DNA from 3 places in the Micromonospora sp. NPDC047074 genome. Region 1 is predicted to be linked to each of the others. Evidence: riboswitches for the same ligand, from Rfam matches in the RefSeq annotation. Region 1 holds a riboswitch; each other region holds the start of a gene.
What was found. Region 1 has a riboswitch for cyclic di-AMP ahead of ABZ809_RS13280 (hypothetical protein). Riboswitches for the same ligand answer to the same signal wherever they lie in the genome.
Positions count from the first base shown of each region.

Region 2: another riboswitch for cyclic di-AMP. It lies ahead of ABZ809_RS03815 (hypothetical protein); the one in region 1 lies ahead of ABZ809_RS13280 (hypothetical protein).
Region 3: another riboswitch for cyclic di-AMP. It lies ahead of ABZ809_RS01515 (NlpC/P60 family protein); the one in region 1 lies ahead of ABZ809_RS13280 (hypothetical protein).

Region 1 covers NZ_JBEYVB010000007.1:115,615-119,145, reverse strand. The annotation lists gene ABZ809_RS13290 (AAA family ATPase) at 1-412, shown strand, start outside; gene ABZ809_RS13285 (cation diffusion facilitator family transporter) at 492-1,409, shown strand; cyclic di-AMP (ydaO/yuaA leader) riboswitch at 1,565-1,696, shown strand; gene ABZ809_RS13280 (hypothetical protein) at 1,709-2,776, shown strand; gene ABZ809_RS13275 (SRPBCC family protein) at 2,888-3,355, opposite strand.
Region 2 covers NZ_JBEYVB010000002.1:35,951-39,481, reverse strand. The annotation lists gene ABZ809_RS03825 (hypothetical protein) at 1-370, opposite strand, end outside; gene ABZ809_RS03820 (YibE/F family protein) at 699-2,051, shown strand; cyclic di-AMP (ydaO/yuaA leader) riboswitch at 2,218-2,349, shown strand; gene ABZ809_RS03815 (hypothetical protein) at 2,353-3,369, shown strand; gene ABZ809_RS03810 (carbonic anhydrase) at 3,490-3,531, opposite strand, start outside.
Region 3 covers NZ_JBEYVB010000001.1:303,189-306,719, forward strand. The annotation lists gene ABZ809_RS01505 (pyridoxamine 5'-phosphate oxidase family protein) at 1-284, opposite strand, end outside; gene dcd (dCTP deaminase) at 363-941, shown strand; gene ABZ809_RS01515 (NlpC/P60 family protein) at 1,013-2,053, opposite strand; cyclic di-AMP (ydaO/yuaA leader) riboswitch at 2,066-2,200, opposite strand; gene ABZ809_RS01520 (peptidoglycan recognition family protein) at 2,450-3,531, shown strand, end outside.

The DNA of each region.
Region 1 (3,531 bases):
GGAGATCTTCGCCGTGGCGGCGGCCGAGATCCGCCGGCTGCACCCGGATCTCCCGCTGCCCAGGGCGGTGCGCTCCACCGGCGTCGACCCGGTAGAGCTGGCGGTGCCGAGGGCCGAGCTCCGGCCCGCCGTCGTGACGGCGGCCACCGCGCTGCTCGCCGAGGTCGAGGGCACCGTCGGCGTGATCACGCCGGTGCCGCGCCGCGACGAGGTGGCCGGCTGGCTGGGCGCGCTCGCCGCGCCGCGCCTGCAGGTGGTGACCAGCCTGGAGGCCAAGGGCATGGAGTACGACGGCGTCGTCCTCGTCGCCCCGGGCGAGATCCGGTCCGATCCGGGTTCGGGGGTACGCACGCTCTACGTCGCGCTCTCCCGGGCGACCCAGCGGCTGACCACCGTCGATCCGACCGACTGACGCCCGACACTCACTTGCACACATAGCGATGTGAACATACATTGAACGCGGATCCGGACGCCTGACGGAAGGTGGTCGCGTGGGCGCAGGTCATGACCACCATCACGGCTCGGTGGCGAACGCCGCGCACCGCCACCAGGGCCGGCTCTGGGCGGCGTTCGGGCTGCTCGCCGGCCTGATGGTGGTGGAGGCGGTGGCCGCCTTCCGCACCGGCTCACTGGCCCTGCTGAGCGACGCCGGGCACATGTTCACCGACGTGCTCGGCATCGGCATGGCGCTCGCGGCGATCACCGCCACCCGGCGGGCGGGGGCGGACCCGCAGCGCACCTTCGGCCTCTACCGGCTGGAGGTGCTGGCGGCGCTGGCCAACGCCGTGCTGCTCTCCGGCGTCGCGGTCTACGTCGTGATCGAGGCGGTGCGGCGCTTCGGCGACCCGCCCGAGGTGCTGGCCGGCCCGATGCTGGTCGTCGCCGTGCTCGGCCTGCTCGCCAACATCGGCGCCTTCGCGCTGCTGCGTTCCGGGGCGAAGGAGAGCATCAACGTCCACGGCGCGTACCTGGAGGTGCTGGGCGACCTCCTGGGCTCACTCGGCGTGATCGGGGCGGCCCTGCTGATCACCGTCACCGACTGGTGGTGGGCCGACCCGGTGGTGGCGGTCGCGATCGGGCTGTTCATCCTGCCGCGCACCTGGCGGCTGGGGCGGGCCGCGCTGCGCATCCTGGTGCAGGCCGCACCGGAGCACCTCCAGGTCACCGCCGTGCACGACCGGCTGGCCGCCGTGCCCGGCGTCGCCGAGGTGCACGACCTGCACGTCTGGACGCTGACCTCCGGCATGGAGGTGGCCTCGGCGCACCTGACCATGGCGCCCGGCGCGGAGGTCGGCGCGGTGCTGGGCGCCGCCCGTGCGGCCCTGCACGAGGACTTCCAGATCGACCACGCCACGTTGCAGATCGAGCCGGGAGCCGCCACCGGGGCCTGCGGGGCGGTCGAGTGGTAATGAGCAGAACCTTAAATCTGCGGTAGTATTGTTGCCTTCTGCCGGGTTTGGCCGTATTCGATGGGCGCACGCTGAGTCACGTGCGCTACATCGACCACACGGGCACCGGTAGGCTCGGCTTCGGCCTCCGCCAGGCGGCACCCCACCGGTGCCGGCGGTGGCCGCCGCCTAATCGCCCCTCGGGGCGAACCGGGGAACCACGTTCGTGGGGTGCATCCGCGTCAGCGGTAGGGATCTTCCGTCCCGAACCCGTCAGCTAACCCGGTCGGCGGCTGACGGAAGGAACACGTATGCCAGTGATGGCCCCCGTACGACGACGTGCCGCCCGGATGGCGGCCCTGATCGCGGCAACGCTCGCCCTCGGCGCCGCGGTGGCCCCGGTCACCGCCGCCCCGGCGGCGGCCGCGGCCCGCACCGGCCTGCTGGCCGCGGCACCCGGGCAGGACGAGGAGGGCGGCACCCCCGCTCTGCGGGCCCAGTTGGAGGCCGCCAGCAAGGGCTACCTCGACGCCAAGCGCGCCCTGGAGACGTCGGCCAAGCGGCAGCAGCAGCTCGCCGTCCAGCTCAAGACGACCGAGACCGAGCTGGCCGACCGCACCGCGAAGGTCGGGGAGATCGCCGGGGTCGCCTACCGCACCGGCCGGCTCGGCGCCGCCTCCGCCCTGCTCAACGCCAACTCGCCGGACGGCTTCCTGGACCGGGCCGCCGCCCTCGACGCGGTCGCCGCCAACGAGGACCGCGCCCTGCGTGACCTCCAGCGGACCCGCGACGAGGCCACCCGCACCAAGCTCGCCCTGGACGGCGAGATCCGGGAGCAGCGCAAGCAGGTCACCGTGATGGCCAAGCGCAAGGAACAGGCCGAGCGGGCGCTGACGGTCGCCAACCGGCAGCAGGCCGCGGGCGGGGGCGGCTCGCCGGGCGGCACCTCGACCAAGACGGCGAAGGCGGCGCCGCGCAACCCCGACGGCTCCTGGCCGTCCGAGTCGTGCAGCGTCAACGACCCCACCCCCGCCAACGGCTGCATCACCCCGCGCACCCTGCACGCGCTCAACCAGGCCAAGGCGGCGGGCTTCACCCGCTACGTCTCCTGCTACCGCTCGGGCGGCTCCGGCGAGCACCCGAAGGGCCGGGCCTGCGACTTCGCGGCCCAGAAGGGCGGCTTCGGCGGGGACGCCACCGGGGGCGACCGGACGTACGGCAACAACCTGGCCGCGTACTTCGTGCGCAACGCCGACCGGCTCGCCGTGCTCTACGTGATCTGGTACCGGCAGATCTGGCTGCCCAGCAGCGGCTGGAAGTCGTACAGCGGGGCCAACGGCGACCCGTCCAGCGACCACACCAACCACGTGCACCTGTCGGTCTACTGACGCTTTCCGGCCCCGGTGACCCGCCCGGCGCGGGCCACCGGGGCCGCCCGCGGCCGGCGGCGTACGCACGGACGGCGGTGCTCCCGCGCGCCCCCGCAGCCGCCCGGGCGGTCAGCCGGCCGGCTGCTCGCCCGGATGCGGGCCGAGGGCGGCAGCGAGGCGGGCGGCCAGCCCGAGGTGGGCGGCGCGGGCCTGGCGGAACGCGTAGCCGAAGAGCGGTGCGGGCGCGGTCAGGGTGATCTGAACGTCGATCCGGACCGACCCGTCCGGTTCCGCCCGCAACCGGGTGTGGTTGCGCACGGTGGTGGCCGGCCACTGGCGGGCCACGATGACGACCTCGTCCGGGTCGTCGACGACGACGTCGGCCCGGTAGGTGACCGGCAGGCGCACCGGCCCGGCCGCCAGCCGATCGGTGATCTCGTAGCTGGCACGGGCGCCGGGGCGGGGCGGCACCCGGCGGACCCGCACGATCAACGGGTGCAGGTGCTCCTGCCGGGTGGGGTCGGCGAGCAACGCGGCGGCCTCCGGCAGGGAGCAGCACGCCTGGACGGTGTAGCTGAACGAGTCTCGCCTGAGCATGCCGGCCCCCCGCCCTCGGTGGTCGCCCGATCGTCGCCCGATCGTCGCCCATGCCCGACCCGCTGGCAACGGCGCGCCGATCACACCTGGTCAGCCGGCGTGTACGCAGCCGCCCCACTACGGTCAGCAGATGGATGGTCGCCGCACGTGTCGGCCGGTGGAGGATGTGCGCATGG
Region 2 (3,531 bases), on a different contig from region 1:
GGGTGACCGCGAACGCACCCAGCACCGCCAGGCACACGCCCCAACCGGGCAGCCCTCCGCCCGGGCCACTGGACGGCAGGAGCCGGTCGGACCCGCAGTCACCGGGGCAGCCCGCGCCGGACCGGAGAACCGATCCGGCGGCGTACGGGAGAAGGGTGTCGGGCCGGGCCACCACCGGCGCGCCCACCCCGTCGCCGTGCGAACCCGGCCCGGCGGCGTGTGCCGGCCCGGCGGCGTGTGCCGGCGGGGTGCCGGAGTGTCCCGTCGGGTGCGAGTCGTGGCCGATGGTGTGCATCGCGGCCAGACCGAGCAGCGTGCAGACGAGCAGCGGGACCCGGGCCCACCACGCCGCCGTCACCGTCGTCCGCACACCTGGGACGCTAGCGGGTCGGCCCGGCCGCCGCGGGCCACCACGCGGGCACGACACCCGACCGGGACCGGAATCACAACGGTTCCGGCCGGACCCACACCCCGACACCGCCCGCACGAACTGCGCCGGGACGCCGGGGTGGCTACCATTCGGCCGGTGACCCTCCGGATTTCGTACCGCCCGCCGCGCGCCCCCGACCGGGCGGGGGACGACGACCGCGGCACGTCACCGCACCGCCGCACGGGTACGGTCCACGCCCCGGCAACGCGACGGGGCTGAACCGGCCCGCCCGCACGCCCCCGCCCGGAATCGTTGGGAGAGAGACTCGATGGGCGCCGACCACACCCGGCCTGCTCCATCCGCCCCGCCCGGGGTGCGACGGATCCTCGTGGCGACGGTGGTGCCCCTCTTCGTCGCCACGCTGATCGCCGCCCTGGTGCTGTGGCCGTGGGACGCGCCCGACCCCGCGGCCGGCACCGAACCGCCCCGGCAGCACGGCACGGTGACGCGGGTGGTGACGGAGCCGTGCCCACCGGCCCCGGAAACCCCGGAGGGAGGCCCGGACGGGGCGCAGGGCCCCTGCGGGACGGTCACCGTACGGGTGGACGACGGCCCCGCCGCCGGTCAGCAGGTGGAGACGCCGGTGCCGGCCGGTCCCGGCGCGCCGGCCGTCGCCGTGGGCGACGAGATCATCCTGGTCCAGCTCACCGACCCCGCCGACCCCTCGATCAGCACCTACAACATCGCGGAGCACCAGCGCGGCAAGCCGCTGGTCTGGCTGGTGGTGCTCTTCGCGGCCGCGATCGTCGCGTTCGGGCGGTGGCGCGGGCTGGCCGCGCTGGCCGGCCTGGCGGCGAGCTTCGCCATCCTGCTGACCTTCGTGCTGCCCGGCATCAGCGCCGGGAGCCCCCCGCTGCTGGTCGCGGTCGTCGGTGCCGCCCTGATCATGTTCGTGGTGCTCTACCTGACCCACGGCGTGACCGCACAGACCTCGGTAGCCGTGCTCGGCACGCTGGGCAGCCTGGTGTTGACCGGCGTGCTGGGCACCATCGCCACCGCCGCGACCCACCTGACCGGGTTCGGCTCCGAGGACGCCACCACGTTGTCCGTGCTCCAGGTCGACGTGGACCTGCACGGCCTGCTGCTGGCCGGGATCATCATCGGATCTCTCGGCGTACTCGACGACGTCACGGTGACCCAGGCCGCCACGGTCACGGAGTTGGCGCACGCCAACCCGGGGCTGTCCCGGATGCAGCTCTACCGCGCGGCGACCCGGGTCGGCCGCGCCCACATCGCCTCGACGGTGAACACCATCGTGCTGGCGTACGCCGGCGCCTCCCTGCCGGTGCTGCTCCTGCTGACCGCCGATTCCCGGGCGGTGACCCAGATTCTGACCAGCGAGTTCCTGGCCCAGGAGATCGTCCGCAGCGCGGTCGCCACCCTGGGCCTGATCGCCGCCGTGCCGCTGACCACCGGGCTGGCGGCCGTGGTGACCACCGCCGGGCGGCGCGGCGGTGAAGTTTCCGAGCAAGCCGAACCCCCGACCACGCCGGCTCCCCGACCGGCGGCCGACCGGTCCGAGGCGCTGGAGGCGCTCGGCGGGGCACGCGCCACGGACCCGACTGCCACCGCCCGCAGCGGATGGCCCGACGGGGGCAGGAGTACGGAGACCGCATGGTGACACCACGCAGTGTGACGGGTCGGGACTTCGATCCTGATAAACGCGTCACTGGTCACCCTCCGCCGTCACGAAATGACGCATTTAGTCGGCTTAGGGACGTAGATCCCAGGAAGGCCTCTCGGGTAATCTCGCTGCCGGTCACCGCCGAAGGCGCGCAGCGGCGCCTGCGGTGCCACCGCCCAATCGCCGCAAGGCGAGCCGGGGACCCAGGCACGTGGGGTGAATCCGCGACAGCGGTAGGGGCCACTTCCGCCCCGAACCCGTCAGCTAACCCGGTCGGCGGTCGACGGAAGGGAAAACTGTGACGGCACCCCTACGCCGCTGGTTGACGCCCGTGGTGGCCGTGTTCGCCGCCCTGGCGGTCTTCGCCGGACCCCTTCCGGCGGTGGCGGCGCCCACCCCACCCAAACCCTCGGGGCACGGGGACGACGAGCCCAAGCTGCTCGACGACCTGATCGAGGCCCGGACCCGGTCGTACGTGCAGGCCAAGGCGAAGCTGGCGAAGTCGAAGAAGCGCCAGCTCGAACTGGCCCTGGAGGTCGACCGGTCGCAGGCCCAACTGGACGCGCTGGCCCCGCAGGTGAGCCAGATCGCCGCCCAGTCCTACCGGACCGGGCGGATCGGCGCGGTGTCGATGCTGCTGGGCACCACCGACCCCGACTCGTTCGTCCAGCGCGCCGCCGCCCTCGACGAGCTGAACATGGTCAACTCCAAGAAGCTCGCCGAGGTGAACGCGGTCAAGACCCGCGCCGAGCAGGCCAAGCTGGCGCTCGACGCCGAGGTCCGCGAGCAGGCGAAGCTCGCGAACGAGTTGAACCGCGGCAAGCGCGAGGCGGAGAAGGCCCTGGCCCTGGTGGGCGGCAGAGGGCTGACCAAGGGCAAGGTGGTCGCCACCTCGCCGGTGGCCAGGATGGCCCCGGGGCGCACCGCCGACGGCGACTGGAAGCCGCTGGGCTGCACCGAGAACGACCCCACCACCTCCGGCTGCATCACGGCACGCACGCTGCACATGTACAAGGAGGTCAAGCGGGCCGGCTTCAACCGGTTCGTCGGTTGCTACCGCTCCGGTGGGCCGTACGAACATCCGAAGGGCCGGGCCTGTGACTGGTCGTTGCAGAGGAGCGGCTTCTCCCCCTGGCACAACGACGACACCTACATGTACGGCAACAACCTGACCGCGTTCCTGGTCCGCAACGCCGACCGGCTCGGCATCTACTACGTGATCTGGAACCGGCAGATCTGGTTCCCGACGACCGGCTGGAGTTCCTACAGCGGCCCGTCGAACCACACGGACCACGTCCACGTGTCACTGCTCTAGCCTCTGCGACACAGCAGGGCCGCCCCGATCCGTCCGGGGCGGCCCTGCTGTGTCGTGGGGGGGCGTCGCCAGGCGAGCGGCCGGCCGGGGAGCGTGCGGGGCCGGGTTCGACGGATGGAGTCAGGCGAGCGCGGCGCTGGCGGCCGGCTCGGCCACGTCGAC
Region 3 (3,531 bases), on a different contig from region 1:
CGGGCGTGACCGGCGACGTAGGCCTCGTCGTCGCTCTCCTCCGGCGGGAACGAGTGCAGCGCGTAGCGGCCGTCGCGCTCCAGGTCACGCCGCTTGGGCGAGTCGACGACGAAGCAGAAGAGCCCCTCGTCGGTGATCACCGGGGAGACCGGGTGCACCCGGGGCCCACCGTCGGCGCGGACGGTGGCCAGGTAGCCGAAGCCCGGCCCGTACTGCTGCATGAGGAGGCGGATCCCGTCGGCGAGGCGGGGCTCGTCGGCGGCGAATTCGGACCAGGAAGCCATGCCGGCATTCTATCGAACAAACGTACGAAGATGCACTCCGACACGCAGGTCACGCACATCGCTCGCTAAGGTGTTGCGATGCTGCTCTCCGACCGCGACCTGGTCTCCGAGATCGAGGCGGGCACGCTCACGCTGGAGCCGTTCGAGCCTGCGCTGGTGCAACCCTCCAGCATCGACGTACGCCTGGACAGGCTCTTCCGGGTCTTCAACAACCACCTCTACACCCACATCGACCCGGCGCAACAGCAGGACGACCTGACGTCGATGGTCGAGGTGCCCGAGGGCGAGCCGTACGTGCTGCATCCGGGCGAGTTCGTGCTCGCCTCGACGCTGGAGGTCATCTCGCTCGGCGACCAGCTCGCCGGGCGGTTGGAGGGGAAGTCGAGCCTCGGCCGGCTGGGCCTGCTCACCCACTCCACGGCGGGCTTCATCGACCCGGGCTTCTCCGGTCACGTCACGCTGGAGCTGTCCAACGTGGCCAACCTGCCGATCACCCTCTGGCCGGGCATGAAGATCGGCCAGCTCTGCATCTTCCGGCTCTCGTCGCCGGCCCAGCACCCGTACGGCTCGGCCGTCTACGGCTCGCGTTACCAGGGGCAGCGCGGCCCGACTCCCAGCCGCTCCTGGCAGCAGTGGCGCACCTGGCCGACCGGCTGACCCTGCCGCCATGTGTCAGGAAGGGCACCTTCCTCTACCGATTCCGTTAGGAAGGTGCCCTTCCCTACGTCTCAGCCGGGGCGGCCGTAGCTGTGGATCGGGCCGTCGTCGACCTTCTTCATCTTGATCGGCACCCCGGCCCGGGAGGCGTGCACCACCCAGCCCCCGCCGACGTACATGCCGACGTGGTGCAGGTCGCTGTAGTAGAAGACCAGGTCGCCAGGGCGCAGCTCGCCCCGGCTGACGGTCGCGGTGACCCGGCGCTGCTGCGCGGCGTTGTGCGGCAGCGAGACCCCGGCCTTCGCCCAGGCGGCGAGCATCAGCCCGGAGCAGTCGTACGAGTTGGGCCCCTCGGCGCCCCAGACGTAGGGCTTGCCGATCTGGGCGCAGGCGAACTTCACCGCCACGCCGGCCGCGCCGCCGGGATAGCTGGCCGGGCAGGGGGCTGGGCGCAGGGGCCCGCCGCCGCCGTTGCCGTAGATCCGCAGCCGCAGCTTCTGCAACCGGTCGATCTCGGCGTTGATCTGCTTCTTCTTCGCGGCGAGCTGGGCCTCGGTCCGGGCGAGCTGGACGACCATCTCGTCCAGCGGCGCCTTCTTCGCGGCCAGTTGGTCACGCAGCTCGGCGACCTGCCGCACGTCCTCCTGCTGGTGCTGGGCGAACCGGTCGAGCAGTTCGAGCTGCCCCACCACCTGGCTCGGTGAGCGACTGCCCAGCAGGGCGTTGATGGTGGAGACGTTCTCGCCCTTGTAGGCGCGGACGGCCAGCGCGTTGACCTTCGCCATCGCCTGGTCGACCCGCTCCTGCAGGGGCTTGATCTGGGCGGCGAGCGCGTCGGCCTGCTTCCGCTTGGCGGCGAGGTCTCCTCGGGTGGCGTTGTGTCGTTCGATGATCGGTTCGAGCTTGTTCCAGTCCTCGTCGATCTGGCGCTCGATCTCGGCGACCGTCGGTTCGGCGTGTGCCGCCGTGGCGCCGCCGGTCAGGACGACGGCGAACGCGGCCAGGGCGGCGAGGGCGGTGGTGCAGCGGTACCAGCGTGGGCGCGGCGCAGCCGTCGTCGGGTCGGCGAGCACCGACCGTGCCGACGGTGGCCGCGGGGCATGGTGTGCCACCGGGCTTCGTACTCCTTCTTCCGTACCGCCTACCGGGTTAGCTGACGGGTTCGGGCGGGAAGGGGGCGCCCTACCGCAGTGGCTGCGGATTCACCCCGGGAACCTGGGTCCCCGGCTCGCTCGGGAGCGACTCGGCGGTGTCGGACCGTCGCCCGCCCCGGATGGACGGACTGTCACCGGCCGACGAATGACCAGAGTAGAGACGACCGTTATCGATCCGCAACCCTCCGGGCCCTGACACTCCGTGCCCGACCGGCCGGTGGGACCGCAAGCCGGGCGGCGAAGATTTTCTTCCTGCTGAAGTGTCTGACGGAAAGGTATTGACCAAAGGCTGCGGGCGGGGCGAAGGTGGCCCCACATTTGCCCGTCCGAACTGGGGGTCTGATGCACCTGTCAGTGACAACGAGGAGCAGACGCGTCCTGCTGGCCGCCGCCGTGGCCGCCGCCCTGACCGCGACGCCGCTCACCGCCGCCGGATCCGCCGCCGCAGCGCCGGCGACCGACCGGCAGCAGCAGTACGCCGCCGCGGCAGCCGAGTACGGCGTGCCGGAGAGCGTCCTGCTGGGAGTCTCCTACCTGCAGTCCCGCTGGGACACCAACGCAGGCACGCCGAGCACCAGTGGCGGCTTCGGCCCCATGCACCTCACCGACGCCGAGCACGTCGCCGCCCTGCCCGGGGGCGGCCACCACGACGAGGGCTCGGAGGACCCGCGCGGCGACGACTCCCGCGTGTCCCTGGCCCCGGAGGCACCCGCCGAGGCGGAACCGGTGCCCGCCGAGCCGTCGTTGCAGACGCTCGACACCGCCGCCAGCCTGACGGGCGCCAGCGAGGAGGCGCTGCGGACGGACGTCACGGCGAACATCCGCGGCGGGGCGGCGCTGCTGGCCGCGTACCAGAAGGAGATCGGCGCCCCGGTCGGCGCCGACACCGACCCGGCGGCCTGGTACGGCGCGGTGGCCCGCTACTCGGGCGCGGACACCGCCGACGCCGCGGCGGCCTTCGCCAACGAGGTGTACACCACCATCAGCACCGGCGACAGCCGGCTGACCGACGACGGGCAGCGGGTCACGCTGGCCGCCCTCGCGATCCAGCCGGACAGCTCCTGGCTGGACCGGCTGGGCCTGCGCAAGCTCGCCCGGCCCGACGGGCTGGAGTGCCCCGAAACGATCTCCTGCGAGTGGATCCCGGCGCCCTACCAGAACTTCGGGCCCACCCTGGGCAACTACGGCAACCACGATCTCTCCGACCGGCCGTCCCGGCAGAAGATCGAGTACATCGTCATCCACGACACCGAGGGCTACTTCGGGCCCAGCGTCAACCTGGTCAAGGACCCGAAGCGGGTGGGCTGGCACTACACGCTGCGCTCCAGTGACGGGCACATCGCCCAGCACATCAAGACCAAGGACGTCGGCTGGCACGCCGGCAACTGGTACGTGAACGCCAAGTCCATCGGCCTGGAGCACGAGGGCTTCGCGGG